Regions from separate parts of the Williamsia sp. Leaf354 genome, predicted to be linked through region 2. Evidence: predicted binding sites of a transcription regulator. Region 2 holds the regulator's gene; the other holds the start of a gene.
The links. The regulator LexA, encoded in region 2, represses DNA repair genes until DNA is damaged. The targets are predictions, from matches to a motif close to CGAACANNTGTTCG.

Region 1 (15,621 bases), on a different contig from region 2:
GGACCCACACCAGACGTACCGGGTGGGTGTGGTGCGGAGCGGGGGCGGTCAGCGCCTCGGCGAACGCCGCGTCCATGATCTCCGGCTCCACGGGTTCGGTGGTGAAGGCGCGCACCGAGCGGCGGGTGAGCAGCGCCTGACGTCGACCGAGGTCGATGGCCTCGGCGGTCCCGAGCCAGAACAGGTCCTCGTCACCCGGGCGGACGAGATCGCGTGCGCCGGAACCGTCGTCGTGGAGGCGTAGGCCGCGCACGATGGCGACGGGCGTCTCGATCAGCTTGCCCTTCACCAGATCCGCGGCCGCGGCGATCTCGTCGGCGACGGCGATGTCGGTGACGATCAGCGGGTTCCCGTGCGGATCGACGCTGCCGTCGTAGGGGTGGGTCACCGCGATGCCGGCCGAGCCGATGGCCGCGTCGATCTGGCCGTTGCGCCAGGCGCGTCCCATGGTGTCGGTGACGATCACCGCGACGCGCACACCGGGGTCGGCGGCCAGTCGATCGCGTAGCCGGCGGGCGCTGGCGTCGGGATCGACGGGCAGCAGCGCCAACTGGTCGGTGTCGATGTTCGACCCGTCCACCCCGGCCGCCGCCTGCACGATGCCGAGCGCGTTCTCGGTGATCAGCGTGCGGTTCTTGCGCGCCAGCACACGCACCGACTCGGCATCGATCAACGTGCGCCGCAATGCATCCCGTTCCTCGGGATCGGTCGGTGCGGTGACCATGCGGCCCTCGGTCTTCGAAAACACCTTGCTCGTCACCACCACGACGTCGTCGTCGCGCAGATCCGGTGCGGCGGCGGCGATCGCGGCGGCCAGATCGTCGCCCTCGACGAAGCGGGGGAGGCCGCGGACCCCGATGATCTCGAGCGTGCCGGTCGCCGCGTGATCGCCGGTCGCAGGCGGACGGGGATCAGCGGTCATGGGCGACACCGACGAGATCGCAGGCGTCACGGACCATCTGGGCCGTCGTCTCCGGATCACTCATCACCAGGGGGACCTCGCGGGTGGCGATGCCCGGGATGTCGGCACCGTCGCCCGGTGCGACCAGCCAGCCGTCGAGGATGCCCGTGCCCGACCGCGCACCGTAGTGGGCGCCGATGGCCTCCGACGTGGTCTCGACCCCGATCACCGACAGGCACTCGTCGGCCATGCCGCGCAGCGGAGCCCCGCCGATCACCGGCGAGATCCCCACCACCGGAGCCTTCGTCGCGCGCAGGGCCGCGCGGATTCCGGGAACGCTGATGACGGCGCCGATGCTGACGACGGGGTTGCTGGGCGCCAGAAACACGATGTCGGCGTCGGCGATCGCGTCGAGGACACCGGCGGCCGGGGTCGCCTTCTCCGAGCCGACCTGGGCGAAGCCGTGGGTGGGGATCTGGGCCCGATAACGGACCCACCACTCCTGGAAGTGGATCGCCACCTTTGCGTCGTCCGGATCGCCGCTGCGGTTGACCACCACGTGGGTCTCGTGGCGATCGTCGGTCACCGGGAGCAGTCGCACGCCCGGCTGCCACCGCTTGCACAACGCTTCGGTGATGTCGGCGAGGGTGTAGCCGGCGTCGAGCATCTGCGTGCGGATCAGGTGGGTGGCCAGATCGCGATCACCCAGCCCGAACCAGTCCGGGTCGGCACCGTAGGCGGCCAGTTCCTCCTTGGCGTTCCAGGTCTCGTCGGTGCGACCCCACCCGCGCTCGAGGTCGATGCCTCCGCCGAGTGTGTACATGCACGTGTCGAGATCGGGACAGATGCGCACACCGTGCATCCAGGCGTCGTCGCCGACGTTGACGATGGCGGTGACGCCGGAGTCCGACGACGTGGTCTCGGCTCCGGCGGGAAACGGGGTGCGGCCGAACAGATGGCGCGCACCCTGCAGGAATCGGGCGCCACCGACGCCACCGACGAGAACCGTTGCCTTCACGACCGCCCACTCTAATGGGCGTCGTGGTGACCGGCCCGTGGCCATCGAGACCCGACCGAGACATGCGACACGCCAGTGGTGCGACACTCCGGTGGTGTCGTGTCGCGGAATACCGGACCGGCAGTGGTATTGGCAATTTCGCCGTTTCGCTTGACCGAGACACCGGCGTACGTGTCTAATCACACCAGTGTCATTAGCGTTTTGTGATCGAGAATCGTTGAGCGACTTCGTGTTCGATCACACGTTCGAACGGGTCTGACGGCCCGGTTCGTACGCGGTGGCACCGGCTGTACCCATGCACCACGATTCTCGCACCGGCTGCGCCCCTGCGGCGACGGTCATCACCCACCTCGGTCGCCCTGCGGCCGCAAACGAATTCACGAGGAGCCCGGCGATGACTTTCGAGCACCGGATGGGTGACGGATTCCCGTCGAACCACGCCTACCCGTCGGCGGAGAGCGCCGCGGAGTCCGCGCCCGCGTTCGCACCCGCCATGCCGTCCACCCCGCACCTGAGCCTCGTCACCGACGACTTCGATGCCCTCTTCGACGACATCGAGGACCAGTGGCAGGACCGCGCCCTGTGCGCGCAGACCGACCCCGAGGCGTTCTTCCCCGAGAAGGGCGGCTCCACCCGCGAGGCCAAGCGCATCTGCTCGGGCTGCGAGGTGAAGGCCGAGTGCCTCGAGTACGCCCTGCACAAGGACGAGCGTTTCGGCATCTGGGGCGGACTGTCCGAGCGCGAGCGTCGGCGCCTCAAGCGCGGCATCATCTGATCGTCCTGCACACCCCCGCACCGCGCGCCTGACCGCCTCGAGAACCTCTCGGCGGCCGCGCTTCTCGGGTCAGTGCGGTTCGGGGTCGATGGTGTCCTCGTCGAGCCCCAGATGTGTGGCCACCTGATGGACCAGGACCTCGTGGACGAGGTCGAGCAGATCGGCTCCCTTGTCCGCGCGACTCTCCAACGGCCGACGGAAGATGACGATCCGCGCCCGTGACGGACGCCCGTTCGCGTCGATACCCGCCGGCAGCAGCCGGGCCAGGGGGATGGCACCGTCGGCGGTGACCTCGTCGGGCCACTGCACCGTCTCGGGATCGCGGGGGAGGACCCGCGGGATCTCGTCGACCGCGAGGTCGAGATCGCCGAGCTGTTCGTGCCAGCGCGCGTCGATCTCGGCGAACGCCTCCAGCACCACGAGATCGAACGATTCCGAGCGTGTGTTCGCCGCGGGGACCTGCGGCGGCAGGAGACTCGATCGCAATCCCCGTCCGCGACGGTCACGGCGTCGGCGCCGCGTGGGGCCCGGGCCCGATGTGGTGCCGCGATGCCGGGAGACGACCGGAGGGACCCTGCGTGCCATGGCGAGAGTGTAAGCGTGCCGTGATCGAGACCTGTCGACACGGCGCGCGGCGGTGTGTCTGCTGCCCCGGCGGGGTCGGTCGGGATAATCTCGCGTGGTGAGGCTCCCCCGTCAGTGCAGCAGGCCCGGCTGTGCCCAACCCGCTGTCGCGACGTTGACCTTCGTCTACGCCGAGTCCGTGGCCGTCGTCGGGCCGCTCGCGTCGACCGACGAGCCGCATTCCTGGGATCTCTGTGACGACCACGCCAGCCGCATCACCGTTCCGCGCGGCTGGGAGATGATGCGCAGCACCGGCGGATGGGCGACCCCCGCCGGCGACGAGGACGATCTCACCGCGCTCGCCGAGGCAGTGCGCGAGGCCGGCGGGCTGCGAGCGGCGGGCTCGGCGTCGGATTCGATCCGTTCGTGGTCGCCGTTCGTGGGGTCGACGTCCACCGGGGCGGGATCGTCGGCATCGGCCCACACCGGGTCGACCGCATCCGGATCGCCGCGTTCACGGCCGCGTCCGGGCCGCCGCGGTCATCTCCGGGTGCTACCCGACCCGATCGACTGAGGGTTCCCCCGCGGTCTGTGTCGCACCGACCGGGCCGTCGTGATCAGGGCCGTCGTCCACGGTGCGACGAATTGAGCGTCGCGCCCACCACCGTTCGACGGCGGCGCACCCGACCATCACCAGGGCGGCCAACGACCACCCCAGGATCAGGTCGAACACATAGTGTTCGGCGGAGTACACGAGCGTGAACGCCATCGCCGCGGCGTAGCCCACCCACAGGATCCGACCGCGCGGACCGACCCGTCGCCACATGAACATCGCCAGCAGCCCGGTCAACCCGGCGTGCAGCGAGGGGATCGCGGCGACCTGGTTCGACCGCTCCTGGCCGACCTCGATCACGTCGCGCACCGGCCCGATGTGCAGGACGTCCCAGCCGCGACTGGAGATCCGCTCGATGAAGGGCTTCGCGGCCGGATCGTCGGGGGTCATCGGACCCAACACCCCACCGCCGGGAACGTTCTCGGGTGTACCGGTGATGCACGGCGGAAACGCCGGACCACCGACGACCTGTTCGGCCGTGCACTGCGCCGCGGCCCACGGCGGCGCGGCCGGCACCAGGATGTAACCGATGAGACCGAGGAAGAACAGCGCGACGAAACGCGTCACGAACTTCTTCCACGCCATCCGGTCGCGGAGCCACAGCCATCCCGCCAGGGCGTAGGGCACGATGAAGTACGACATGTAGACGACGCTGGTGATGATCTCCCACCACTGCGGGTCGGCGTGTTTGAGATGTTCCTGCAGCCACACCGTGGGGACCACACCGAACATCCAGCGATCGGCGTCGACCGCCAGATGCCATTGCGTGGGCATCCCGAGGAACGCCGCGGTGCCGCGGGTGCTCTCGTAGGCGAACAGCACGAGGCCGAACGGGAGCCAGTCGCGCAGCACCAGGAGAGGGTTGCGGCGCCCGATGCTCGCCGCGGCGAGTCCGGTGACCACCACGACCATGATCGGGACGAAACCGAAGGACATCACGCGTGTGCCGGCGAGGGTCGCAACGACCAACGCCCACACGGCGATCGCGGCCCGCCGTAACCTCACCGCTCCCGGCGACGATGTCCCGGTACCGGTGTCGAGCCCGCTCTGCGGCGCCGATCGCAGGTCGGTCATCGGCAGGATCCTGCGACTAGGCTGACCCCTGCGAGTCCGAAGTACGCACCACCGATGTCACACCGAGGAGAGCCACCGTGCCTGACCCGACCGGGGACCGCAGCGCCGCCACCGACCGGACCACCGAGTCCGTCGCCGCGGTGGTGAAGGCCTACGACGTCCGTGGCCTGGTCGGCGAGCAGATCGACGTGCCGTTTGTCGCCGACGTGGGGCGCGCGTTCGCCCGCCTGGTGCGCGCCGACGGCGCGACGTCGATCGTCGTCGGACACGACATGCGCGACTCCTCGCCCGAGCTCTCCCGGGCGTTCGCCGACGGGGTGTGCGAGCAGGGTGTCGACGTGATCCTCATCGGTCTCGCGTCGACCGATCAGCTGTATTTCGCCTCGGGTCGCCTCGATCAACCGGGCGCCATGTTCACCGCGAGCCACAACCCCGCCGCCTACAACGGCATCAAGCTCTGCAGGGCCGGGGCCAAGCCCGTCGGCCAGGACACGGGACTCGCCACGATCGCGTCCGAGCTGGTCACCGGGACGGACCCGTACGACGGCGAGCGCGGCACCATCAGCGAGCAGGACGTCCTCACGGACTATGCGGCGTATCTGCACGAACTCGTCGATCTCTCCGGTAGTAGACCGCTGACGGTCGCGGTTGACGCGGGGAACGGCATGGGGGGCCACACCGTCCCGGCGGTCCTGGGTGATTCCCCGGTGTTCACCGTGCGTTCACTCTACTTCGAACTCGACGGCACCTTTCCCAACCACGAGGCGAACCCGCTCGACCCGGCGAACCTCGTGGACCTGCAGGCCTACGTCCGTGAGACCGGCGCCGACATCGGACTCGCGTTCGACGGCGACGCCGACCGCTGCTTCGTCGTCGACGAGAAGGGCGATCCCGTCTCGCCGTCGGCGGTGACCGGGCTCGTCGCCGCGCGAGAACTCGCCAAGAACCCGGGTGCGACGATCATCCACAACCTCATCACCTCCCGCGCCGTCCCCGAGCTCGTCTCCGAACTCGGTGGGACGCCCGTGCGGACACGCGTGGGCCATTCGTTCATCAAGGCGCAGATGGCGCAGACCGGCGCGGTATTCGGCGGAGAACACTCCGCGCACTACTACTTCCGTGACTTCTGGGGTGCCGACTCGGGGATGCTCGCCGCGATGCACGTGCTCGCCGCCCTCGGTGAGACCGACGTGCCCGCATCGGAGTTGTTCGCCTCCTACGAGCGCTACCACGCCTCCGGTGAGATCAACTCGACCGTCGCCGACGCCGCCGCGAGCACCGAGGCGGTGGTCGCCGACTTCACCGCCGAGACCGCCGACGTCGACTCGCTCGACGGTGTCACGGTGAGCCTCGCCGACGGATCGTGGTTCAACCTGCGTGCCTCGAACACCGAACCCCTGCTGCGCCTCAACGCCGAGGCCGCCGACGCCGCGCGTGTCACCGAGCTCGTCGACCGCATTCTCGCCATCGTCCGCCGGTGAGCGCCGATAAGCTGATCTGATGCTCACCGGCGCACCCGACCTCGACGACGTCACCCGGCTGCAGTCCGCCGACGTCCACGGGTTGCTGCGCGCCGCCGCGCTCGCCGGCGCGCAGGTACGGGCCGTCGCGGCCGCCGTCGACGAACAGGTGTTGGCGCCGCTGGCCGATCTGCGGCCCCGCGCGCTGGTGATCGTGACCGGCCACGGGACGGCCCGCCGCGCCGCCGACCTCGTGGTGGCGACCTTCGCCGCCCGCACCGACGTGCCGGTCGTGGTCGCCGACAGCCTCCCGGGATGGATCGGTCCCCTCGACGTCGTCGTGGTGTCCGGCGACGACGCCGGCGACATGGCCTTGGCCGATGCCGTGGCGCGTTCGGTCCGTCGACGCGCCGAGGTCGTCGTCGACGCGCCGATGGAGGGCCCGATCCGGGACGCCGCGGCCGGCTCGGCCCTCGACCTGTCGCCCCGGGTCCCGGTCCGCCCGGAGTTCCGCTTCATCGGCCACGTCGTGGCGCTGAGTGCGGTGATCCGTTCCCTGCGCGCGGTGCGCACCGCCGGCACCGCCCTCGACCTCACGGCGTTGGCCGAGGCCCTCGACGACGAGGCGGGCGCCGCCCATCCCGACAACGAGGTCTTCCACAACGCCGCGAAGGGACTCGCCTCGCGGATCACCGGGCGGCCGGTCACCTGGGCGGGGGACACCCCGGCCTCGACGGTGCTGGCCGTGCACGCCTCGCGGACACTGCACGCCGTGGCCGGTGTCGGGGGTGTCGGATGCGACCTCGTCGAGGCCGTCGCCGCTCAGGCCGCGCGACCGGAGTCCTCGGGCGTGGTCGCCGACTCGATTTTCCACGATCCCGAATTCGACGGTCCCGCAGGCGGTCCCGCTGTCCGCGTGCAGGTCATCACCACCCCGGGCCGCGAGTGGTCGCTGCACCAGCGGATGTCGGTGCTCGTCGACGCCGACGTGGTGGAGGTCGGCCCCACCGCCGGTGCCGGGCCCGCCGCCCCTCTCGAACCCGGTGCGCCGGGCGGTGTCGAGGGGATCGACACGCCCGAGGACATCGCGCCGTTGCTGGTGACGGCGCTGCGGATCGAGATGGCGGCGGTCTACCTGCGGCTGATCGGGGCGGTGTGATGCACGTGCTCGAAGGGGTCGTGCGGCCCTACGCCTGGGGGTCGCGGACCGCGTTGGCCGCACTGCGCGGTCTGCCGACACCGTCGGCGCATCCCGAGGCCGAACTCTGGTTCGGCGCCCATCCCGCCGCCCCGGCGCGCGCAGTGGACGACGACATCGATCTGCTGTCGGTGATCGACACCGACCCCGCCGCGCAACTGGGTTCGGCGTGCGCGGGCACCTTCGGCAACCGGTTGCCGTTCCTGCTCAAGGTGCTCGCGGCCGATGAACCGCTGTCGCTGCAGGCCCATCCCACCCTGGCGCAGGCACGTGCGGGATTCGCCCGGGAGAACGCGGCCGGCATCCCCGTCGACGCGCCGGACCGCAACTACCGCGACGACAACCACAAGCCCGAGCTGGTGGTGGCGCTCACCGAGTTCGACGCGCTGGCCGGATTCCGGGACCCTGCCATCACGGTCGACCTCCTGCGCGACCTGCAGGTCGCCGAGCTCGACCCCTATCTGGGTCTGCTGGCGGGACAACCGGATTCACACGGTCTGCGCGCCCTCTTCACCACGTGGATCACGCTGCCCGATGCGATCCTGCACGCACTCATCCCGGCCGTCCTCGACGGCGCGATCGCCTACCTCAACCGCGGTGACCGCCGGTTCGCCACCGAGTTGCAGACCGTCCTCGAACTCGGCGAGGCCTATCCGATGGACCCCGGCGTGCTCACCGTCCTGCTGCTCAACCGGTTGCGGCTGAGCCCCGGCGAGGGGGTGTACCTCGGGGCGGGCAACCTGCACGCCTACCTCCGCGGCACGGCGGTGGAGGTGATGGCCAACTCCGACAACGTGTTACGTGGCGGGCTGACCCCCAAACACATGGACGTGCCCGAGCTGCTCGCGGTCCTCGACTTCGCGACGTCGGCCCCGGCCGACCTGCACCCGCACATCCACGTGCTGGGTGCCGAGAAGATCTACACCACACCCGCGCCCGAGTTCCGGCTCTCGCGGATCGACCTCGACGGGACCGGTCTGCAGCGATCGTCGTCGATATCGCTCGATGCCTCGGGCCCGCAGATCCTCACCGTCATCGAGGGGGCGATCGAGGTGCGTTCACACACCGGTGAGGTGGTGTCGGTCTCGGCCGGCCACTCGCTGTGGCTGGGTGACGCCGACCCGGACGTGGTGGTGCGCGCGGCGTCGAGCTCGTCGGTCTTCTTCCGTGCGCTGGTGCCCGCGTCGCGTCCCGTGGCCGACGGCGTCGGTGACAGGGCCGACGCCGAGCGGTCCTCCGGCGGTGCGGGGCTCAGCTCGCGGGCGTGAGCGCGCCGACGAACCGTTCCCACTGGTGACCGATCTCGTCGATGGTCAGCCCCTCGTGTTCGGTCAGGTGATGGATGGAGGCGGCTTCCAGCGGGGCGAGCACCGCGAGGCTCAACGCCTCGTCGACCGGTGCGAAACCCATGTCGCGCAACAGTGCCCGGACGTGCATGACCGACACCTGGCGGGCGGGGTGCGACAGGCGGTCGGGCCCGGCCGCGTCGTCGGCCTCGACCAGGACGTCGAGGTGGGCGCAGACCATGGCCAGTCGGGCCAGGCCGTAGGCGACGAGTCGGTCGCGCGGTGCGGCGCCCGGACCCAGGGGAGGGGGGCCGGTCATGAAGGCCCGCTGCATCTCCGATTCGGAGTGGTCGAGCAGCGCGAGCATCAGGCCCGCGCGGCTGCCGAAACGACGGAACACCGTGCCCTTGCCGACCCCGGCGGCCCGGGCCACCTCGTCCATCGTCACCGCGGCGGCACCGTGGTTGTCGATCAGGCGCTTCGCGGCGTCGAGGAGCAGCAGCCGGTTGCGGCCGGCGTCGGCCCGTTCGCCCGCGCCCGGCCCGGCCATCGGCAAGGCGGTGAGGCCCATCGGCAGGTCGGGCAGGGGGGCCGCGGAGCGCGCACGAGGTCGCTGCGCGGGGTCGCCCATGGCGCCCCCGGTACTGGACGTGCGTTCACCTGACACTCCCCGAGCGTATCGGTCCCCTCCGCGTGGAATGTATTCGGACCTGGGTCCGTTTACTCGACGGTGCAGCGCGGAACGTCTGCATCGGGAACACGAAGAGTCCAGGGGCCGGACAACGATCGCCGGCCGGATACGACGAAGGAGTGGTGGCTGTGTCGGAGAACACGACGCGGATCGCGGTGTTGGTGGGAAGCCTGCGGGCAGGGTCGATCAACCGGGAGCTGGCAGAGGTCGCCGCGGCGACCGCGCCGGAATCGGTGCACGTCGAGATCGTCGAGGGACTCGCGGCGGTGCCGTTCTACAACGAGGACCTCGACGTCGAGCCACTCGACCCGGCCGTGGCCGATCTGCGCGCGGCGATCGACGCCGCCGACGCGGTGCTGATCGTCACCCCGGAGTACAACGGCACGATGCCCGCGGTGGTCAAGAACGCCATCGACTGGACGTCGCGGCCGTACGGCGCGGGCGCGCTGAAGGACAAGCCGGTGGCCGCCATCGGCGCGTCGCTCGGGCGCTACGCGGGCAAGTGGTCGCAGGACGATGCGCGCAAGTCGCTGGGTGTCGCGGGTGGCCGTGTCGTCGAGAGTGTCGAGGTGGGCATCGCGACCTCGGAGTTGGGTGAGCGGACCGTCTCGCAGGTCCCCGAGATCGTCGAGCAGGTGCGCGGCGCGGTCGCCGACCTCGCCGACGCGGTGGGTGTCGCGGCCTGATCCGAGCCTCCTCTCGTCCCCTGTCGCGCACGCGATGGGGGTCGTGAGTGTGAACGCTGTGGCGGCATCACGACATGTGGTGCCGCCACTGTCGTATGTCCGGCCTACTGTGACCTGCGACACGCCGATGGCGCACCGGACGAAAGGGCTGCGACCTGGGACTTCCATGAATGTCATTCGCAACCTGTTGTGTTGCTGACAGATGTCACCCACTAGGTGTAGTGTTTTGCAGACCGAGAGAGCACGTCAGCTACGCGTCACGACGACCACCTCTCGCCCGAATCACATAACTGTCATCACTGCTACACCCCCGGGCCGTTGTCATCACCGTCGCGACCACCGCAGCGTCACTATCTCGAGGAGAAATCCATGGGCATCACCGTCTACACCAAGCCGGCATGTGTTCAGTGCAACGCCACCTACAAGGCGTTGGACAAGCAGGGCCTGGAGTACGAGATCGTCGACATCAGCGTCGACGACGAGGCCCGCGACTACGTGATGGCGCTGGGTTACCTGCAGGCGCCCGTCGTGGTGGTCGGCGACGATCACTGGTCGGGTTTCCGTCCCGATCGCATCAAGGCGCTCGCCACCGTCGCTGCCTGATCGCTTCCCACGTCCGTCGCCCCACCCGCTCGAGGAGGTCCATCGTGTCTGTCACGACCCGCGACCTCCCGGTGATCACCGAGTCGTCGGCGATCGCGCCCGACCCGCTGATCGTGTACTTCTCGAGCGTCTCGGAGAACACGCATCGGTTCGTGGAGAAACTGGGGATGCGCTCGGTGCGGATCCCGGTCACCGCCGGCGTCATCGCCGTCGACGAGCCGTACGTGCTGATCTGTCCGACCTACGGCGGCGGCAAGCCGTCGAGCGCCGGTGACGGCCCGATCCGTGCGACCGGGGGCTTCGTGCCCAAGCAGGTCATCCGTTTCCTGAACGACGAGCACAACCGTTCGTTGATCCGCGGTGTCATCGCCGCGGGGAACACGAACTTCGGCGAGGAGTTCTGCCACGCCGGAGATGTCATCGCGGCCAAGTGCCGGGTCCCGTATCTCTACCGCTTCGAACTGATGGGCACCGCCGAGGACGTCGAGCGTGTTCGCGCCGGTCTGGCGCGGTTCGCCGCCGACCGGCAACCACTGCTCGCAGGCGTGCCCACCGCCTGCTGACCGCCGACATCGGGCCCCGAGGATCCGGGCCGCCGTCGCCGATCAGATCGCCTCGCACACACAGCTTCTCGTCACGTCCCCCCGCGTGATGTCCCGACCTCGTACGCCATCCCCGAAAACAGGAGTTCTCCAGTGTCGCCAACCGTTACCCCCGTCAAAGACGCGACCGACGCCTCGGCGAGCAGTTCGGGTGTGCATCCCGGTCCGGCCGGGCACGAGCCGGCCGAGATGGACTATCACTCGCTCAACGCGATGCTGAACCTGTACGACGCGGACGGCAAGATCCAGTTCGAGAAGGATCGCGAGGCGGCGAACCAGTACTTCCTGCAGCACGTCAACCAGAACACCGTCTTCTTCCACGATCTCGACGAGAAGCTCGACTACCTGGTGGAGGAGAACTACTACGAGCCCGAGGTCCTCGAGCGCTACGACCGCGAGTTCGTCAAGGACCTCTTCGGCTACGCCTACAAGAAGAAGTTCCGGTTCCCCACGTTCCTGGGGGCGTTCAAGTACTACACCTCGTACACGCTGAAGACGTTCGACGGGAAGCGCTACCTCGAGCGCTTCGAGGACCGCGTGTGCATGGTCGCGATGACCCTGGCCGACGGCGACACCGACCTCGCGCGCAACCTCGTCGACGAGATCATCTCGGGCCGCTTCCAGCCGGCCACCCCGACCTTCCTCAACTCGGGCAAGAAGCAGCGCGGCGAGCCGGTCTCGTGCTTCCTGCTGCGCATCGAGGACAACATGGAGTCGATCGGTCGGTCGATCAACTCCGCGCTGCAGCTGTCCAAGCGCGGCGGCGGAGTCGCGTTGTTGCTCAGCAACATCCGTGAGCACGGTGCGCCGATCAAGAAGATCGAGAACCAGTCCTCGGGTGTCATCCCGATCATGAAGCTGCTCGAGGACTCGTTCAGCTACGCCAACCAGCTCGGTGCCCGTCAGGGTGCCGGCGCGGTGTACCTGCACGCGCACCACCCCGACATCTACCGCTTCCTCGACACCAAGCGCGAGAACGCCGACGAGAAGATCCGCATCAAGACGCTGTCGCTGGGTGTCGTGATCCCCGACATCACCTTCGAGCTCGCCAAGCGCAACGACGACATGTACCTGTTCAGCCCGTACGACGTCGAGCGCGTCTACGGGGTGCCGTTCGCCGACATCAACGTCAGCGACAAGTACCACGAAATGGTCGAGGACCGTCGGATCCGCAAGACCAAGATCAAGGCGCGTGAGTTCTTCCAGACCCTCGCCGAGCTGCAGTTCGAGTCGGGCTACCCGTACATCATGTTCGAGGACACGGTGAACCGCGCCAACCCGATCGACGGCAAGATCACGCACTCGAACCTGTGCTCGGAGATCCTGCAGGTCTCGACCGCGTCGACGTTCAACGACGACCTGTCGTACTCGACCGTGGGCAAGGACATCTCGTGCAACCTCGGGTCGCTGAACATCGCGAAGACGATGGACTCGCCGGACTTCGGTCAGACCATCGAGACCTCCATCCGCGGCCTCACCGCGGTGAGCGATCAGACCGCGATCACCTCGGTGCCGTCGATCCAGGAGGGCAACAACAGCTCTCACGCGATCGGCCTCGGCCAGATGAACCTGCACGGCTACCTCGCCCGTGAGCGCGTCTACTACGGCAGCGAGGAGGGCATCGATTTCACGAACATCTACTTCTACACGGTGCTGTTCCACGCGATCCGTGCCTCGAACCTGATCGCCAAGGAGCGCGGACACGCCTTCGGTGGCTTCGAGAAGTCGAAGTACGCCAGCGGCGAGTTCTTCGACAAGTACACCGACCGCGCCTGGGAGCCGGCCACCGCCCGTGTCGCCGAGTTGTTCTCGGAGGCAGGCGTGCACATCCCGACCCAGGACGACTGGCGTCAGCTGCGGGCGTCGGTGCGCGAGCACGGCATCTACAACCAGAACCTGCAGGCCGTGCCACCGACCGGATCGATCAGCTACATCAACCACTCCACCAGCTCGATCCACCCGGTGGCCGCGAAGGTCGAGATCCGCAAGGAAGGCAAGATCGGCCGCGTGTACTACCCGGCGCCGTTCATGACCAACGACAACCTGGACTACTACCAGGACGCGTACGAGATCGGCTACGAGAAGATCATCGACACCTACGCCGCGGCGACGCAGCACGTCGACCAGGGCCTGAGCCTCACCCTGTTCTTCAAGGACACCGCCACCACGCGCGACGTCAACAAGGCGCAGATCTACGCGTGGCGCAAGGGCATCAAGACGCTGTACTACATCCGCCTGCGCCAGCTCGCGCTGGAAGGCACCGAGGTGGAGGGTTGCGTCTCGTGCATGCTGTGACCGTTTGTCCCGCAACCTCTCTCACCACCGACTCGATCAGCAGGAGCGCACGATGACGTCCACCCAGAGCCATTCGCCTGCCGATGGCGCGCCCATCAAGCTGGTCAGCCGGGTCTCGGCGATCAACTGGAACCGCGTGCCCGACGAGAAGGACGCCGAGGTCTGGGAGCGCCTGACCGGCAACTTCTGGCTGCCCGAGAAGGTGCCGGTGTCCAACGACATCCCGTCGTGGGGCACGCTCACCGAGGTCGAGAAGCAGCTGACCATGCGGGTGTTCACCGGCCTCACGCTGCTCGACACCATCCAGGGCACCGTCGGTGCGGTGTCGCTGATCCCCGATGCGGCCACCCCGCACGAGGAGGCGGTGCTCACCAACATCGCGTTCATGGAGTCGGTGCACGCCAAGAGCTACAGCTCGATCTTCTCGACGTTGTGCTCCACCAAGGACATCGACGAGGCGTTCCGCTGGTCGGAGGAGAACGTCAACGTCCAGCGCAAGGCCAACATCGTCATGGACTACTACCGTGGCGACGACCCGCTCAAGCGCAAGGTCGCCTCGACGCTGCTCGAGTCGTTCCTTTTCTACTCGGGCTTCTACCTCCCGATGTATTGGTCGAGCCGCGCAAAGCTCACCAACACAGCCGATCTGATCCGTCTGATCATCCGCGACGAGGCCGTGCACGGGTACTACATCGGCTACAAGTACCAGCGCGCGCTGGAGGTGTGCACCCCCGAGCGTCGCCAGGAGCTCAAGGACTACACCTTCGAGCTGCTGTTCGAGCTGTACGACAACGAGACCGACTACACCGAGACCCTCTACGACGAGGTCGGCCTCACCGAGGACGTCAAGAAGTTCCTGCGCTACAACGCCAACAAGGCCCTGATGAACCTGGGTTACGAGGCGATGTTCCCGCGCGACGAGACCGACGTGAACCCGGCGATCCTCTCGGCGCTCTCACCCAACGCCGACGAGAACCACGACTTCTTCTCGGGGTCGGGCAGCTCGTACGTCATCGGCAAGGCCGTCAACACCGAAGACGACGACTGGGATTTCTAGGCAGCTTTCGGCTGGGACTTCTGGGCCCCAGCGACACACGCTCCACTTTCGACGAGACGCTCCGCTTGCAAGCGGAGCGTCTCTTCGTATCCGGAGCGTCTGCGAAGGGACTCAGGCGACACCGCCGTTCACGCGGATGATCTGCCCGCTGATCCAGCTCGCATCGGGTGACGTGAGCAGCGCGACGGCGTCGGCGATCTCGGTGACGTCGCCGAGTCGGCGTGCGGGGGAGGCCTTCTCGATCGCGGTGAGCTGCTCGGGGGTCTTGCCGGCGGCGAACATCTCCGACCGGACCAGGCCCGGTGCGACGGCATTGACGGTGATCCCGCGTGGCGCCAGTTCCTTCGCCGCGACTCGGGTGAACGTCTCCACCGCGGCCTTCGCGGCGAGGTAGATGCCCATCCGCGGAGTGGTCACCGCGATCGCGGTGCTGGACAGGTTCACGATCCGCCCGCCGTCGGCGAGGTGACGCGCTGCCGAGCGCAGTCCGTTGTACGTGCCGCGCGCACTGACGTCGAAGACCTGGTCGTACGCGTCGTCGTCGAGCTCGGACAGTTCACCCAGAACGCTGACGCCGGCGTTGTTGACCAGGATCCCGACGTCGCCGAATTCCGTTCGAGCCGTGGCGAACAGCTGCTCGACGTCCTCGGCCGAAGCGACATCGCCCTGCGCCGCGATGGCCCTGCCGCCTGCCTCGACGATGGATTGCACGGTGGCGTCGGCAGCGGCCGCTCCGTGGGCGTAATTCACCACCACCGGGTGTCCGTCGCGGGCGAGTCGTTCTGCGATGGCGCGGCC
Region 2 (15,621 bases):
GCCGCACTGCAGGACCGGATCGACGACGCGCTCGCCGCCGCCGACCTCGAGGCCCTCGCCCGGCTCGAGGAGCAGACCTGCGCGCAGATGCGGATCGCCGGCCGCGCGGCCTGGCAGGTCGCGGCCGCGGCGTGGACCGCGTCCGGCGACGCGTCGACCACCTCGGTATCGCTCTACCGCGGGGCGCCGTTCGGGGTGGGCTATCAGGTCGCGTGGTGGGAACGCTGACCGGGCCGTCAGCGCCTCGGCCCCGCGACCCGGTTCGCACACCCATCGCGGTGATCGGTCCCACCGGCACCGGCAAATCCGAGCTCGCCCTCGACCTGGCGCAGCGCCACGGCGGCGAGATCGTCAACATCGACGCGATGCAGCAGTACCGGGGCATGGACATCGGGACGGCCAAGGTGCCGCCCGAGATGCGCCGCGGGGTCATCCACCACCAACTCGACGTCCTCGACATCACCGAGACCGCGACCGTCGCCCGCTATCAGTCGGCCGCCCGCACCGACGTCGAGGCAATCATCGCCGCCGATCGCCGCCCGGTCATCGTCGGCGGGTCGATGATGTACATCCAGTCGCTCCTCGACGACTGGACCTTCCCGGCCACCGACCCCGCCGTGCGCGCGCGACTCGAGGACGAGCTCGCCTCCGACGGGGTGGGGTCACTGCACCGACGGTTGGCGCAGGTCGACCCGGCGGCCGCGGCATCGATCCTGCCGTCGGACGGCCGTCGCATCGTGCGGGCGCTGGAGGTCGTCGAGATCACCGGGGAACCGTTCGCGGCGTCGGCGCCGCCGATCGGCCGCGCCCCGCGATGGGCGACGACGATCGTCGCGCTCGACCGCGACACCGACGCCCTCGACGAGCGCCTGCGTCGGCGCACCGACGCCATGTTCGACGACGGATTCGTCGAGGAGGTCCGCGCGCTCGTCGGGCGCGGGCTGCGGGAGGGTACGACCGCGCCCCGGGCGATCGGCTATGCGCAGGTCCTCGACGCCCTCGACGGACGACTCGACATGGCGACCGCGCGCGAGCTCACGTTCACGGGGACCCGTCGCTACGTCCGCCGCCAACGCTCGTGGTTCCGGCGTGATCCGCGCATCCACTGGTTCGACGCCGCCGACCCGTCGATGCTCGACGCCGTCTCGGCCCTGGTCGACGCCACCCCCGCGCCCGGAGCACCGGCCGCGCGCGACGGACACGAACGGTAACCTGGGCCTATGGCAGCAGACGTCGACACCGAGGGCATGGCGTTCCTCAAGGGGCACGGCACCCAGAACGACTTCGTGCTGCTGCCCGACGCCGACGCGCGCCTCGATCTCACTGCCGACCTCGTGGTGGCCCTGTGTGATCGACGTCGCGGTATCGGTGCCGACGGTGTGCTGCGCGTCGCCCGCGCCGACGCGCTGTGTGTGACCGGAGCGCTCGACGAACTGCCGGCCGGTGTCGGGACCCGCGACTGGTTCATGGACTACCGCAACGCAGACGGGTCGATCGCGGAGATGTGCGGCAACGGGGTGCGTGTGTTCGCTCACCACCTCGTCGCCGCCGGACTCGTGGAGGGACCCAATTTCGTCGTCGGCTCGCGCGCGGGCGCGCGGGCGGTGCACGTCTCCGACGCCGATGCCACGACCGCTACCGTCACCGTGGAGATGGGGCCGGTTGCCGTGGGTGTCGAGAGCAAGGCGACGCTCGGCGATCTGACCGTCGCGGGCGTCGCCGTGGATGTCGGCAATCCGCATCTCGCCTGTGTCGTACCGGATCTCGACCGCGCCGGCCTCGATGCTGTCGATCTCGCGTCGGGTGCACGGTTCGACACCGACGTGTTCCCGTCCGGCGTCAACATCGAGATCGTCACGCCACCGAGCGAGGGTGTCGTGGCGATGCGGGTCCTCGAGCGCGGCGTCGGTGAGACGCGTAGCTGCGGCACGGGAACCGTCGCCGCCGCGGCGGCCGCACTGCTGGCGTCGACCGGGAATCAGCTGGGCACCATCGACGTTGACGTACCCGGTGGCAGGGTGACCGTCTGCCTCGAGGCCGACGCCGCCTACCTGACCGGTCCGTCGGTCCTCGTGGGCTCGGGTGTGTTGCGACCCGGGTGGGACCGGGCCTCGAACCCACCCCGGACCACCACCCGGTGACGTCCTCGCGGGAAGCCGAACCGCGCGTTGCCGACGACGGCGACCTCATGCCCGACGGAAAATCGGATGCGGGGGCCCACCGATCCATGAGATCACTGACACCACAGGCCGGACACCCGGCATCACCGGACACCGGTGCCGACCATCACGACACCGCGCACGACACAGAGGAGAACACCTTCTTCACCGACACGAACACGATCGACCACACCGACGACACCGACGCGTTCGGCGAGACCGACCGCACAGCGGGGATCACCGAACAGTTCCGGCGGCGCACGCCGACCACCGGCGAGCTGCAGCTCGACGAGCGGTCATCGCTACAGCGCGTACCCGGACTGTCCACCGAGCTCACCGACGTCACCGAGGTCGAGTACCGACAGCTACGCCTCGAACGGGTCGTGCTGGTCGGGGTGTGGACCGATGGCAACGCCTCCACCGCGGAGGCGCGGATGGCCGAGTTGGCGGCACTCGCCGAGACGGCCGGCTCGGAGATCCTCGACGCGGTCATGCAGCGGCGCGATCGTCCCGACCCCGCGACCTACATCGGATCGGGCAAGGCGCACGAGCTCCGCGAGGTGGTCCTGGCCACCGGCGCCGACACGGTGATCTGCGACGGCGAACTGACACCGGCCCAGCTCAACGCGCTCGAGAAGGTGGTGAAGGTCAAGGTCATCGACCGCACCGCCCTGATCCTCGACATCTTCGCCCAGCACGCCACCTCCCGCGAGGGCAAGGCGCAGGTCGCGTTGGCGCAGATGGAGTACATGATCCCGCGGCTGCGCGGCTGGGGTGAGTCGATGTCCCGTCAGGCCGGCGGTCGGGCGGGTAGCAACGGCGGTGTGGGCCTGCGTGGTCCCGGTGAGACGAAGATCGAGACCGATCGACGGCGCATCCGTGAACGGATGGCCAAGCTGCGTCGCGAGATCCGCGGCATGAAGACGGCGCGAACGGTGTCACGCAGTGGCCGCCGTCGGTCGTCGGTACCCGCGGTGACCATCGCCGGGTACACCAACGCCGGGAAATCCAGTCTCATCAACGCCATGACCGGGTCCGGCGTGCTCGTCCAGAACGCCCTGTTCGCGACGCTCGATCCGACAACCCGTCGTGCGACGCTCGACGACGGCCGTGAGGTCGTCTTCACCGACACCGTCGGGTTCGTGCGACACCTGCCGACGCAGCTGGTCGAGGCGTTCCGTTCGACCCTCGAGGAGGTCGTCGACGCCGACCTGGTGCTCCACGTCGTCGACGCGTCCGATCCGTTGCCCATGGACCAGATCTCCACGGTGCGCACGGTGATCGACGAGGTCGTGCGCAGCGAGAAGGCCACCGCACCGCCGGAGATACTGGTGGTCAACAAGATCGACGCCGCCGACCCTCTCACCCTCGCCGCGCTGCGCGGCGAGTTCTCCGACGCCGTGTTCGTCTCGGCGGTCACCGGCGAGGGGCTCGACGAGCTGTTCGACCGCGTGCGCGACGTCATCGGGCGCGACGACGTGGAGATGTCGGTGCTCGTGCCCTACTCGCGGGGCGACCTCGTCTCGCGTATCCACGCCCACGGCGACGTCCTCGAGACCGAACACCGTGACGACGGGACGTACATGCGGGTGAAGGTGCCGGCCGCGTTGGCCGGCGACCTCGTCGACATCGCCTGGCGCTGAGCGAGACCCGCACACGACAGACAGAGCAACGGCCGGTGGGATGTCCCACCGGCCGTTGCCCGTTCTGCTCTGTCGACGATCTATTCGGCGTCGAGATCCTTGCCGACCAGTCCGGCGATCTCGTCGAGCGTGGCCTGATCGTCGGCACTGACCACGACCTGGGTGCCCTTCTCGGCGCCGAGGGTCATGATCATCAGCGCCGAACCGGCGTCCACGGGCTCGCCGCCCTCGACGGCCAGGGTGACCGCCGAGCCGGCCGCGGCGACGGCCTCGGCGATGATCGTGGCAGGACGGGCGTGCAGTCCGACGGCGGACCCGACGGCGATGGTGGTACTGGGCATGTTCAGTTCCTTCTGTGTGGAGGTGTCGGGTGGGAGGAGATCACGCGGGGACGGGAGCGCCGAGGGCGACCTCGGACGTCGCGACGACCGGCTTGGACCGCATCTGCTTGGCCGCGACCACGAGAACGGCTCCGACGATCGTGCCCGCTGCGAGCGAGATGAGGAAGCCCAACACGTTGCTCATCGCGAAGAACACGAAGATGCCGCCGTGGGGGGCACGCAGACCGACGTCGAATGCCATGGTCAGCGCGCCGGTGACGGCACCGCCGGCCATCATGGACGGGATCACCCGCAGCGGGTCGGCCGCGGCGAACGGGATCGCGCCCTCGGAGATGAACGACGCTCCGAGCAGCCATGCGGCCTTGCCGTTCTCCCGCTCGGGCTCGGTGAAGAGCTTCGGACGGATCGTGGTCGCGAGCGCCATGGCCAGCGGCGGGACCATGCCGGCGCACATCACCGTCGCCATGATCCGGAGGTCGGCCGAGCCACCGATCGCGAGCCCCTGGACCGCGAAGGCATAGGCGGCCTTGTTGACCGGACCGCCGAGGTCGAAGCACATCATGAGACCCAGGATGATGCCGAGGATGATGACCGAGCTGCCGGACATGTTCGACAGCGCGTCCTGCAGCGAGGTGGTGATCCACTTCAGCGGGCGTCCGAGCACCATGAACATCAGCGCGCCGGTGATCAGTGTGGCCAGCAGCGGGATGATGACGACGGGCATGAGTCCACGCGCCCACTGCGGCAACGGGATCCGGCTGATCCACAGGGCCACGAAGCCGGCGATGAGACCACCGACGAGGCCGCCGATGAAGCCGGCGCCGACGACCGAGGCGATGTAGCCGGCGGTGAAACCGGGAGCCAGACCGGGACGGTCGGCGATCGCGAAGGCGATGTAGCCGGCCAACGCGGGCACCAGGAAGAAGAACGCCAGCGACCCGATCTCGAAGAACACGCCACCGAGGTACTGGGCGAACCCGCCCGACGGCAGGTTGGTGAGGCTGTTGCTGAGCGCGATCGTCGCACCCAGGGGATCGGTGGCGCCGTCGGGCTTGAGCGCCATCTCGTATCCGCCGAGCAGGAAGCCCAGTGCGATGAGCAGGCCGCCCGCGGCGACGAACGGGATCATGTAGCTGACACCGGTCAGCAGGATCTGCCGGGTGCGTGTGCCCCAGCCGAGCTCGCTCGAGCCTGCCGATGCGCCGGCGTCGGCCGCTGCGGCCGAGCCGCCCACACGCTTGGCGTTCGGGTCCTTCGCCGCGGCGACGGCCTCGGCGATCATGGTGTCGGGCTCGTTGATGGCGCGCTTGGTCCCCGACTCGATGACGGGCTTGCCGGCGAAACGCTCCCGGCCCTTCACACCCACGTCGGTGGCGAAGATGACGGCGTCGGCCCGGGCGATGACGGCGGGATCGATGGCGGTCGTCTTCGACGACCCCTGGGTCTCGACGACGAAGTCCACATCGGCGCGCTGCGCGGCGTAGGTGAGGGCGTCGGCGGCCATGTAGGTGTGCGCGATGCCGGTCGGGCAGGCGGTGATGGCCACGACGGTCGTGGCAGCCGCCGAACCGGTCGCGGCGGGCGGGGTGGTGCCGGCCGAGGTCGCGACCGCGGCGGTCGCCGCAGCGCCCGCGGTTGCGGTGCCTGTCGCAGCAGGGGCCTTCGGCGCCGCCGGGGTGACGACCTCGGACACGAGGGCGACCACGGCGTCCGCGTCGGACGCGGCACGCAGCTTCGCGACGAAGTCGGGACGGACGAGGGCGCGGGCCAGTGCGCTGAGCAGCTTCATGTGCTCGGAGCCGCCCGAGGCGGGCGCCGAGATCAGGAACACCAGATCGGCGGGGGCGTCGGTGGCGCCGAAATCGACCGGCGGCGCGAGACGGGCGAAGGCCAGGCTCGCGCGCACCGCGGACTCGGTGCGGCAGTGGGGGATCGCGATCCCGCCGGGAAGGCCGGTGGCCGACTGGGCCTCCCGCGCCATCGCCGCGCTCACCAGGGTGTCGGCGTCGGTGGCCCGGCCGCTGCGGACCAGGAGGTCGGCGAGGTAGGTGATCACCGCCTGGTTGTCCGATCCGGCGGCGACGTCGAGGGCGACGGTCGCGGCCTCGATGATCTGCGGTGGATCGGCGGATTCGGGCGCCCCGGTCGGGGCGGTGCCGATATGGGTGTCGGACATCGTTGTGCCTTTTCTCGATGGGAGCCTCCACGGTGGAGGCTGGTCGACTTCTGGTTGTTCGGTGAAGCGGGTGGTCGGGTCAAGGGATGCGGCGCGAGGGCCTCACACCGCGTGGGGTGTCGCCACCTCGCTCACGCGCACCGCGGACAGTGCGAGGTCGGTGGGTCGGGGTGGTTGGGTGCCGGCGAGCCCCGCCGCCGCCGATCCGTAGGCGACGGCACGACGCAGGGCGTCGGCCGGGGAGGCGTCGTCGAGGGTGGCGAGAAGGTAACCGGCCAGGGTGGCGTCACCGGCCCCGACGGTGCTCACAGGGATCATCGGCGGGGGTGTGGCGCGCCAGGCGCCGGTCTCGGTCACCAGCATCGCGCCGGCCGCACCCAGTGTCGCGAGGACCGCGCAGCCGGCGAGGTCGTGCAGGGCGCGCGCCGCGTCGTGGGTGGGACCGAAGTCGCCGGCGTCGGCGGCCCGTTCCAGGGAATCGAGATCTGCGCCGGTGATCTCGCAGAGTTCCTCGCTGTTGGGCTTGATGAGATCCACCGACACCCCGGGCATGGCCGCGCGCACTGCGGTCAATGGCGTCCCCGAGGTGTCCACCGCGACCCGGCAGGGCATCGACGCCAGCTGGTCGGCGAGGTCGGCGTACCAGTTGTCGGGCACCCCCGGCGGGAGCGATCCGCACAGCGCCACCCAGGTCGCGGTCGAGGCGGAGTCCAAAACCAGGCGGGTCATCTCGGCGAGCTCGGACGGCGACATCACCGCGCCGGGCAGGTTGAGCTTGGTCGTGGTGCCGTCGGGTTCGGTGATGGTGAGATTGCTGCGGACGTCGACGGCGACGTCGACGGTGCGGTGGACGAGCCCCACGGCGTCGAGTCCCACGAGCAACGGATCGCCGGCGCGTGCGGGCAGGATCGCGGTGGTCGCCGCGCCGGCCATCTGCACGGCGCGGGAGACGTTGACGCCCTTGCCCCCGGGCTCGACACGCGCGTCGGCGGCGCGGATGACCGATCCGCGGACCAGTTCTCCGGGGAGCACGATGGTGCGGTCGACGCTGGGATTGGCGGTGACGGTGACGATCATGCGATCACGACCTCGACACCGCGCGCGGACAGCTGCGCGGAGAAGCCCGGGTCGATGCCGTCGTCGGTGATGAGGACGTCGACCTCCTCGAGGCCGGCGAAGCGCGTCATGTCCTCGGCGCCGAGCTTGGAGGAATCCGCCAACACGACAACACGATTGGCGGCGGCGATCATCGCCGACTTCACCGCACCCTCGTCGGGGTCGGGTGTCGACAGCCCGTGGCGTTCGGTGATGCCGTTGGTGCCGATGAACGCGACATCGACGCGGAACGAGGCGAGTGCGGTGATGGGGGCGGGTCCGACCGCGGCCTGGGTGAGCCCGCGGATGCGACCGCCGAGGAAGTGCAACTGCGCGCCCGGGTGATCGGCCACCGACGCGGCGACGGGCAGCGAGTTGGTGAACACGGTGAGCGCTCGATCGCGCGGCAGCCGGGCGGCGGCCTGCACGGTGGTGGTGCCCGCGTCGATGACCAGGCTGCCGCCGTCGGACGGCACGAAGCGACACGCGGCTGTGCCGATGCGCTCCTTCTCGTCGGGATGGGCATCGGCGCGCTCGGCGACACCGAGCTCGGTGACCCGCACGGCGTCGACCGGGACGGCGCCGCCGTGTACGCGACGCAGGAATCCGGCCCGCTCGAGCGAGGCGAGATCGCGACGCACGGTCTCGCTGGTGACATCGAATTCCTCGGCCAGCGCGGTCACCGACGCGCGACCGTGGGCGAGTACCTGGTCGGCGATGGCCTGCTGTCGCTCTTCGGCGTACACGCGTCCCCGTTTCGGTTGGAATGTGTGGCTTTGAATGTTGATATCGTTGTGTTTACGCCTGGATGTGTTGACAAGTCAAGCTTTTCTTGTAATTTGAGTCACACAGCAGCACCGCAATGACAATCACCTCGTCGAGAGTCCACATCGGACGCCGCGGCGGATGATCGGCCGACAGCAACGATCGATAGGCACCCCATGGCTCCCCACGCGACAGCGAACGACCTCTCCTCGGCGGACGTGACCACCTCCACCGATCCCGCCGCCCCGACGGTCCTCACCGGCACCCCCGTGGTGTCCGGTGTGGCCTTCGCGCCGGTGATGTGGCCCGGTGAGCGGCCGGCCCTGCCGGGCCCGGGGACCCCACCGGCGGATGTGGAGGCCGAGTGCGCGCGGTTCGTCGCCGCGGCGGCGGCCGTCGCCGACCGCCTGCGTGCCCGTGCTTCCGCGGGCACCGGGGTGGCCTCGGAGGTCCTCTCGGCAACCGCCGCCCTCGCACAGGACCGCGGTTGGATCTCCTCGGCGGAGAAGCTCATCCGCGCGGGATCACCTGCACCGAACGCCGCGGTCGACGCCACCGAACAGTTCGTCGCCATGTTCACCAAGCTCGGCGGTCTCATGGCCGAGCGGGTGACCGACCTGCTCGACGTGCGCGATCGTGTGCTCGCCGAACTCGCCGGTGACCCGGAACCCGGCCTGGCCCAGCCCGACCACGAGGTCATCCTCTTCGCCGACGACCTCGCTCCGGCCGACACCTCCGGGCTCGACCCCGCCCTCGTGCGGGGCCTCGCCACGCGTCTGGGCGGACCGACCAGCCACACCGCGATCATCGCCCGCCAGTTGGGGATTCCGTGTGTCGTCGCGGTCGGTGCCCTGACCTCGGTCGCCGCGGGCACCCCGGTGATGCTCGACGGGGAGGCCGGCACCGTCACCGTCGGTCCCGACGCCGAGACCGCCCGCACCGCCGTCGCCCGGTCTCGCGACGCCGCGGAGTTGGTGTCGCGCTGGAACGGACCGGGACGCACCGCCGACGGACTCGACGTGTCGATCCTCGCCAACGTCCAGGACGGGACATCTGCGCGCTCCGCGACCGACTTCCCGGTCCAGGGCATCGGGCTGTTCCGTACCGAGTTGGCCTTCCTCGACCGCGCGAAGGAGCCCGACGCCGCCGAGCAGACCGCGCTCTACCGCGAGGTCATCGAAGCGTTCGTCCCCTCCGCGGGGGAGCCCGACGCGAAGATCGTGATCCGCACCCTCGACGCCGGCTCCGACAAGCCGCTCCTGTTCGCCGACAACGGAACCGAGGCCAACCCCGCGCTCGGTGTGCGCGGTCTGCGGGTGGCGTTCGGCAACCCGGGTCTGCTCGATCGGCAGCTCGACGCCATCGCGGCCGCCGCCGAGGCCACCGGCTCGTCCCCGTGGGTGATGGCCCCGATGGTGGCCACCGCGACCGAGGCGCGTGACTTCGCGGCGAAGGTGCGTGCCCGGGGCCTCATCGCCGGGGTGATGATCGAGATCCCCTCGGCCGCACTGCTCGCGCCGTCGATCCTCGCCGAGGTCGACTTCGTGTCGATCGGCACCAACGACCTCACGCAGTACACGATGGCGGCCGACCGCATGTCGGCCGAACTGGCCTACCTCACCGACCCGTGGCAGCCCGCCGTCCTCGCACTGATCAACATGGTCGCCTCAGCGGGTTCGGCGACCGGCAAGTCCGTCGGCGTGTGTGGTGAGGCCGCCGCCGACCCGTTGCTCGCCTGTGTGCTGGTGGGCATGGGCGCCACGTCACTGTCGAGCGCACCCGCGGCCGCCGCGGGGGTGGGTGCGGCGCTGGGTCAGGTGAGCACTGCGCAGTGCCGGGCCGCGGCGCAGGCGGCGCTGGCCACCGCAGATCCGGCAGACGCACGGGCCGCCGCGGCGGCGGCCCTGCACGCCTGACGGCGACCGGTCGGGCTCACCGCCGGTGAGCCCGGTCCTCCACCTCACGCACGAGGCCGATCATGGTCGGATCACGGTGCAGGGCGGCATCCGACAGCGGGTTGACGATCCCGCGCAGGGCGGACACCGGGATCCACCGGCGTGGCACCTGGATGCGCGGTGACCGGGCCTCGATCCCGTCGGCTACCGCCAGCCCGACGCGTCGGGGCTTGATCGGCGTGAGCAGCGGACGTGGGAAGGCCCGCTTGATCAGCGCGGTGGCCAGCTGGTCTTTGCCGAAGGCGACGTCGGCGATGGGGGTCGCGACCCATCCGGGGTAGAGCACCCCGGCCGTCGCGCCGTGGGCCGCGAGCTCGCTGCGCAACGCGCGTCCAATCTGCTCGACGGCGGCTTTCGATGCCGCGTAGGGCGCGTTCACCATCCCGTTGAGGTAGGCGTATGTCGACGAGGTGACGAGGACATGCCCCCGGGAGTCGATGATGTGGGGGAGTGCCGCCCGCACCGTGTTCCACACACCCATCAGGTTGACGCCGATGACGCGCTCGAACACGCCGTCGGCCACGCTGGCCACGGTGTCGGCCGAATCTCCGCTGGAGATACCGGCATTGGCGAACACCACGTCGATCCGTCCCCATCGCGCAACGGCACGATCGACCGCGTCGGACAGGTCTGCGGGGACCGTGACGTCGGCGCGTGCCGCGAGCACGCGGTCGGGATCGAGTCCGCGGACGGCGTCGTCGACCGCCGCCTGGACCAGGTCGAGTGCGACCACCCGGGCACCGCGACGATGCACCTCACGGACGACCTCTCGCCCGATGCCGCCCGCGGCGCCGGTCACGATGACCACCGCCCCGTCCAGGACCAATCGCTGCGTGCCCATCACTTCTCCTGTCGTCCGCCGAACGGGGAGCTCAGTGTGACACGCGGCGTGGTCAGATGGGATCTGCGGGGTGTGTGCAGTCGATCAGAGGCGACGCATGACGGTGACGACCTTGCCAAGGATGGCCGCCTCGTCTCCCGGGATGGGGTCGAACTGCGGGTTGTGGGGCATCAGCCACACGTGTCCGTCGGTGCGCTTGAAGGTCTTCACCGTGGCCTCGCCGTCGATCATCGCCGCGACGATGTCGCCGTTGTCGGCGACGTTCTGCTGGCGGACTACCACCCAGTCGCCGTCGCAGATGGCGGCGTCGATCATCGACTCACCGACCACCCGGAGCAGGAAGAGCGCACCGTCGCCGACGAGTTCGCGGGGGAGTGGGAAGACCTCCTCGACGGCCTCCTCGGCGAGGATGGGCCCGCCGGCCGCGATCCGGCCGAGGACCGGGACGAAGGTCGGGGTCGGCAGCGAGAGTGCATCCGACCCCCCGCCGTCACCGGGATCGGCGTCCTGGACGTTGACCGCGCGGGGGCGGTTCGCGTCGCGTTTGAGGAAGCCCTTGCGCTCCAGTGTGCGGAGCTGATGGGCGACCGACGAGGTGGAGTTGAGGCCGACCGCGTCGCCGATCTCGCGGATGCTCGGGGGATAGCCGCGCTCGCGGACCGACGCACGGATGACCTCGAGCACCTTCGCCTGCCGAGGCGTCAGATCGGCCTCGCTGATCGGGCCGTCGGCGAAGTCGGTGGTGGTGACGGTGGTGTCGGACACGGTGTCCCTCCTGTCGCGGCCCGCTCCCGACCGGTCTGTTCGAACGGTTCGGATGACGCGCGGACCTGCTGTCACCTGGGACAGTAGTGCAGCAGATAACAACTTTCAAACATTTGTTCGACCGTGTCGGGACATTGTCGGAGGTGCGTGATACAAATCGAACACACGTTCACTCGAACGTCTGGTCGATGAGGAGCACGTCATGAATCAGACTCTCACGCGTCACAGCAGCACCACCGCACACGCGGGTCACCGGCCCGCCGGAGCCACGGTCGAGCGCGCGCCGCGTCCGGCGCCGCGCCCCGTGCCCGCACGCCGCCGCCCCTCGGGTCGGCCGGTCGCGGCGCGCCCCGCGGGCGTCGTGTGCGCCGACGGACGCCGCCACGCACCGGTGTCGCGCCGGCCCGCCCCCATCGGATGGGGCGCGGCCATCGTCGCCGGCATCGCCCTCGCGATCGCGGTGTGGGCGGTCGTCATCGGTGGGGCGGCCGCCACCGACTCGACGGCCGCGCCGATCGCCGGTACCTCGGTGGTCCACGTCCGTGGCGGGGAGTCGCTGGGCGAGCTCGCGCAGCGCGTCGCCCCGGACCGGTCGACGTCGGCGGTCGTCGCCGACATCAGGGAGCTCAACCACATGAGCGGATCGGCCCTCACCGCGGGCCAACCGCTGCTCGCACCGCTCTACCGGAACTGACCGGTGTGTGACGCTCGACCCGGGTCGGTATCCTCGCGACCGTGGGTCCACATCGGACCCTGTGACGCCCCGGGGTCCGTCCTCGACGCGCGTCGCCCGCGGATCAGGTTCGAGGACACGTCGATGCACTGCCCCTTCTGCAAGCACGAGGACACCCGAGTGGTCGACTCGCGTGTTGCCGACGAGGGTCAGGCCATCCGCCGCCGCCGTTCGTGCTCGAACTGCGGCCGTCGGTTCACCACGGTGGAGAGCGCGGTGCTCGCTGTCGTGAAGCGCAACGGGGTGACCGAGCCGTTCAGCCGCGAGAAGGTGATGCTCGGCGTCCGTCGCGCGTGCCAGGGCCGTGCCGTCGACGAGGACCGGTTGCGGCTGCTGGCCCAGCAGGTCGAGGACGCCGTCCGTGCCTCGAGTTCGGCCGAGATCCCCAGCAACGAGGTGGGATTGGCGATCCTCGGGCCGCTGCGTGAACTCGACGAGGTCGCCTACCTGCGCTTCGCCTCGGTCTACCGGTCGTTCGAGTCCGTCGACGACTTCCAGCGCGAGATCGACGACCTGCGGTCGTCACCGTCGCGCGCCGCCACCGCCTCCGTCGGCTCCGCGGGCGAGGCCGTCGATCGCACGTAGGATCCGCTGCTCCGACACCGGATAGGCGGGCCGGATGCGCTCGGCGAACAGCCCGATGCGCAGTTCCTCCACCATCCAGTGGATCTGCTCCCCGAGCGTGACACGCCGTGCCGGCGTCGCTCTCTCGACCACCTCGGCCCACCTGTCGAGGACGCGGTCCAACGATTCCATCGCCCGGGCGTCGGTCGCCGACGCAGCGGGCAGGCGCGCCGATCGCACGAGGATGGCGTCGAGATACACCGCGACACGCGCGCGGTGCTCGGCGTCGGTGGCGGCGATGAACCCGTCGAACACGAGATCGTCGAGCTGGCGCGTGATGTCGGCGACGGCAGCTCCCGAGCGGAGGCGGTCGAGTTCCGCCCGTATCGGAGCGACGCGAATCAGCACGTCGGCCGCGGTTGCCAGTGCGGCGTGGGCGACCGCCGGGGTGTCACGGGCAACCGACGCCCGGAGCGCCGCGAACGCGGCGGGGTCGCGCACCGTGCCGGTCGACCCCGTGAGATCGCCGATGGCCGCCCGTGTGCAGTCACGCAGCAGGTCCTCGGTCGAGCGGTAGGGACTCTGCGACAACGCCAACCGCGCCGCGACGGGTAGCCGGCCGGTGGCCGAGGGCTTGAGGACGGGGATCGAGATCTCGAGCAGCCGTCGGATGGCCCGGTGGGTCTGCAGGTCGGCCTCGGCGGCGGTGGTCGCGACCGCCCGCACGACACCGCCGTCGACCACCAGCAGGCACGGATGGCTCGTGACCTGCTGACCGGCGACGGTTTCCACGACCGACGGTGCGATGGTCCCGATGGTGGCGGCCGTCCACTCGGTGATCGGCGGCGGCGCAGGTGCGGCGGACGCACCGCCCCGGGACGTCGAGACACCACGCCGCGGCGCCGCGGGCGCCGATCCCCCGACGGCGTCGCGCAGCTCGGCGAGCGACTCGGCGGTGGCGACCACCGATCCGTCGTTGGCGACCGCGGCATAGGTCATGCGCAGATGGCGGGGCAACGTGGTCGGGTCGAAATCGTTCGGCGACACCGCGACACCGGTCTGGCGACTCACCTCACGCGCCAGACCGACGGCGACCGGTTCGCTGCGCGGGGTGAGTGCGGCCATGGCCGCAGCCCCGACATCGGCGGCGGGACCGAGCCGCCTGCGCACCGATTTGGGGAGGCTCCGCACCATCGCCACGGCCAGCTCGGTGCGCAGTCCGGGGACCAGCCAGTCGAAGCCCGACGGACGGACCCGCGGCAGCAGGGCGAGGGGGATGTGGACGGTGACCCCGTCGCGTTCGGCGCCGGGCGAGAACTGATAGGTCAGATCGAGGTGCGCCTCGCCCTGCTGCCACCGGTCGGGGAACTCCGTCGCCGAGACCGCGTCGGTGTCGGCGACCGTGTCGGGGGTGAGGTCGAGCAGTTCGGGGTCCCCGCGGCGCGCGGACTTCCACCAGGTGTCGAAATGGGCCGCCGACACGACCTCTCGACCTATGCGTTGGTCGTAGAAGTCGAAGAGCTGGTCGTCGTCGATGACGAGGTCGCCGCGGCGCGCACGGTGCTCGAGGTCACGGGCGTCCTCGAGCAGGGCCCGGTTGCGGTCGAAGAAGGGGTGTCGGGAGCGCCAGTCACCCTCGACCAGCGCGTGCCGGATGAACAGGTCCCGCGATGTCTCGGGATCGACCCGGCCGAACGGGACCGCGCGGTGCGCGACGAGGGGTACGCCGTAGAGCGTGACGCGCTCGTAGGCCATCGCCGAACCCCGCTTCGACGACCAGTGCGGCTCACTGTACGAACGTTTCACCAGCGGTCCGGCGATCTTCTCGGCCCACTCGGGTTCGATGCCCGCGACCGTGCGCGCGAACAACCGCGAGGTCTCCACCACCTCACCGGCCATCACGAAACGCGGCGGCTTCTTGGCCAGCGGCGACCCCGGGAACACCACGAACCGGGTTCCGCGGGCGCCGAGGAACTCGCGGGTGTCGCCGTCGCGGACGCCGATGTGTCCGAGCAACCCGGCGAGCAGTGACTGGTGCACCGCGGTGGGCGACGCGTCGGAGGTGTTGGGTGTCCATCCCTTGTCGGCGGTGATGCGTTCGAGTTGTCGCACCAGCTCCCGCCATTCGCGGATCCGGAGCCAGTGCAGGAACTCGCGTTCACACCGCTTGCGGAACTGGTTGTTCGACAGCTCATCCCGCATCTGTTCGAGGTGTCGCCACAGCGCGAGGATCGACAGGAAGTCCGACCCCGCCACGGCGAACCGCGCATGCGACTCGTCGGCGGCCTGTCGCTTCTCGGTGGGACGCTCGCGGACGTCGGGCAACGACAGGGCGGCGACGATGACGAGCACCTCGGCCAGCGCGCCGTTCTCGTGCGCCGCGACCACCATGCGCGCCCACCGGGGATCGATGGGCAGGTCGGCGATGTCGCGACCCACCGGGGTCAGACCGCGGCGGGTGCCGGACCCGTCGACGGCGCCGAGCTCCTCCAGGAGGCCGATCCCGTCGCGGATCGACCGTGCGTCGGGAGCCTCGACGAACGGGAAATCGGCGATGTCACCGAGATTCAGCGCGGTCATCGTG

Region 1: cofD (2-phospho-L-lactate transferase) is a predicted target of LexA. The motif match lies at 2,154-2,167, and genes of this name have one in related genera.

The regions. Positions count from the first base shown of each region.
Region 1 covers NZ_LMPL01000003.1:475,033-490,653, reverse strand. The annotation lists gene ASG12_RS13810 (coenzyme F420-0:L-glutamate ligase) at 1-922, opposite strand, end outside; gene cofD (2-phospho-L-lactate transferase) at 912-1,919, opposite strand; gene ASG12_RS13800 (WhiB family transcriptional regulator) at 2,413-2,694, shown strand; gene ASG12_RS13795 (metallopeptidase family protein) at 2,764-3,279, opposite strand; gene ASG12_RS13790 (DUF3499 domain-containing protein) at 3,377-3,832, shown strand; gene ASG12_RS13785 (phosphatase PAP2 family protein) at 3,812-4,945, opposite strand; gene ASG12_RS13780 (phosphomannomutase/phosphoglucomutase) at 5,023-6,426, shown strand; gene ASG12_RS13775 (hypothetical protein) at 6,446-7,564, shown strand; gene manA (mannose-6-phosphate isomerase, class I) at 7,564-8,871, shown strand; gene ASG12_RS13765 (TetR/AcrR family transcriptional regulator) at 8,855-9,460, opposite strand; gene ASG12_RS13760 (NAD(P)H-dependent oxidoreductase) at 9,709-10,266, shown strand; gene ASG12_RS13755 (redoxin NrdH) at 10,636-10,869, shown strand; gene nrdI (class Ib ribonucleoside-diphosphate reductase assembly flavoprotein NrdI) at 10,914-11,432, shown strand; gene nrdE (class 1b ribonucleoside-diphosphate reductase subunit alpha) at 11,565-13,766, shown strand; gene nrdF (class 1b ribonucleoside-diphosphate reductase subunit beta) at 13,819-14,823, shown strand; gene ASG12_RS13735 (SDR family oxidoreductase) at 14,935-15,621, opposite strand, start outside.
Region 2 covers NZ_LMPL01000002.1:481,270-496,890, reverse strand. The annotation lists gene ASG12_RS10385 (hypothetical protein) at 1-228, shown strand, start outside; gene miaA (tRNA (adenosine(37)-N6)-dimethylallyltransferase MiaA) at 279-1,211, shown strand; gene dapF (diaminopimelate epimerase) at 1,221-2,141, shown strand; gene hflX (GTPase HflX) at 2,228-3,802, shown strand; gene ASG12_RS10365 (HPr family phosphocarrier protein) at 3,883-4,143, opposite strand; gene ASG12_RS10360 (PTS fructose transporter subunit IIABC) at 4,184-6,319, opposite strand; gene ASG12_RS10355 (1-phosphofructokinase family hexose kinase) at 6,422-7,396, opposite strand; gene ASG12_RS10350 (DeoR/GlpR family DNA-binding transcription regulator) at 7,393-8,160, opposite strand; gene ASG12_RS10345 (putative PEP-binding protein) at 8,356-10,095, shown strand; gene ASG12_RS10340 (SDR family NAD(P)-dependent oxidoreductase) at 10,112-10,975, opposite strand; gene lexA (transcriptional repressor LexA) at 11,060-11,740, opposite strand; gene ASG12_RS22090 (LysM peptidoglycan-binding domain-containing protein) at 11,943-12,434, shown strand; gene nrdR (transcriptional regulator NrdR) at 12,558-13,058, shown strand; gene hrpA (ATP-dependent RNA helicase HrpA) at 12,996-15,621, opposite strand, start outside.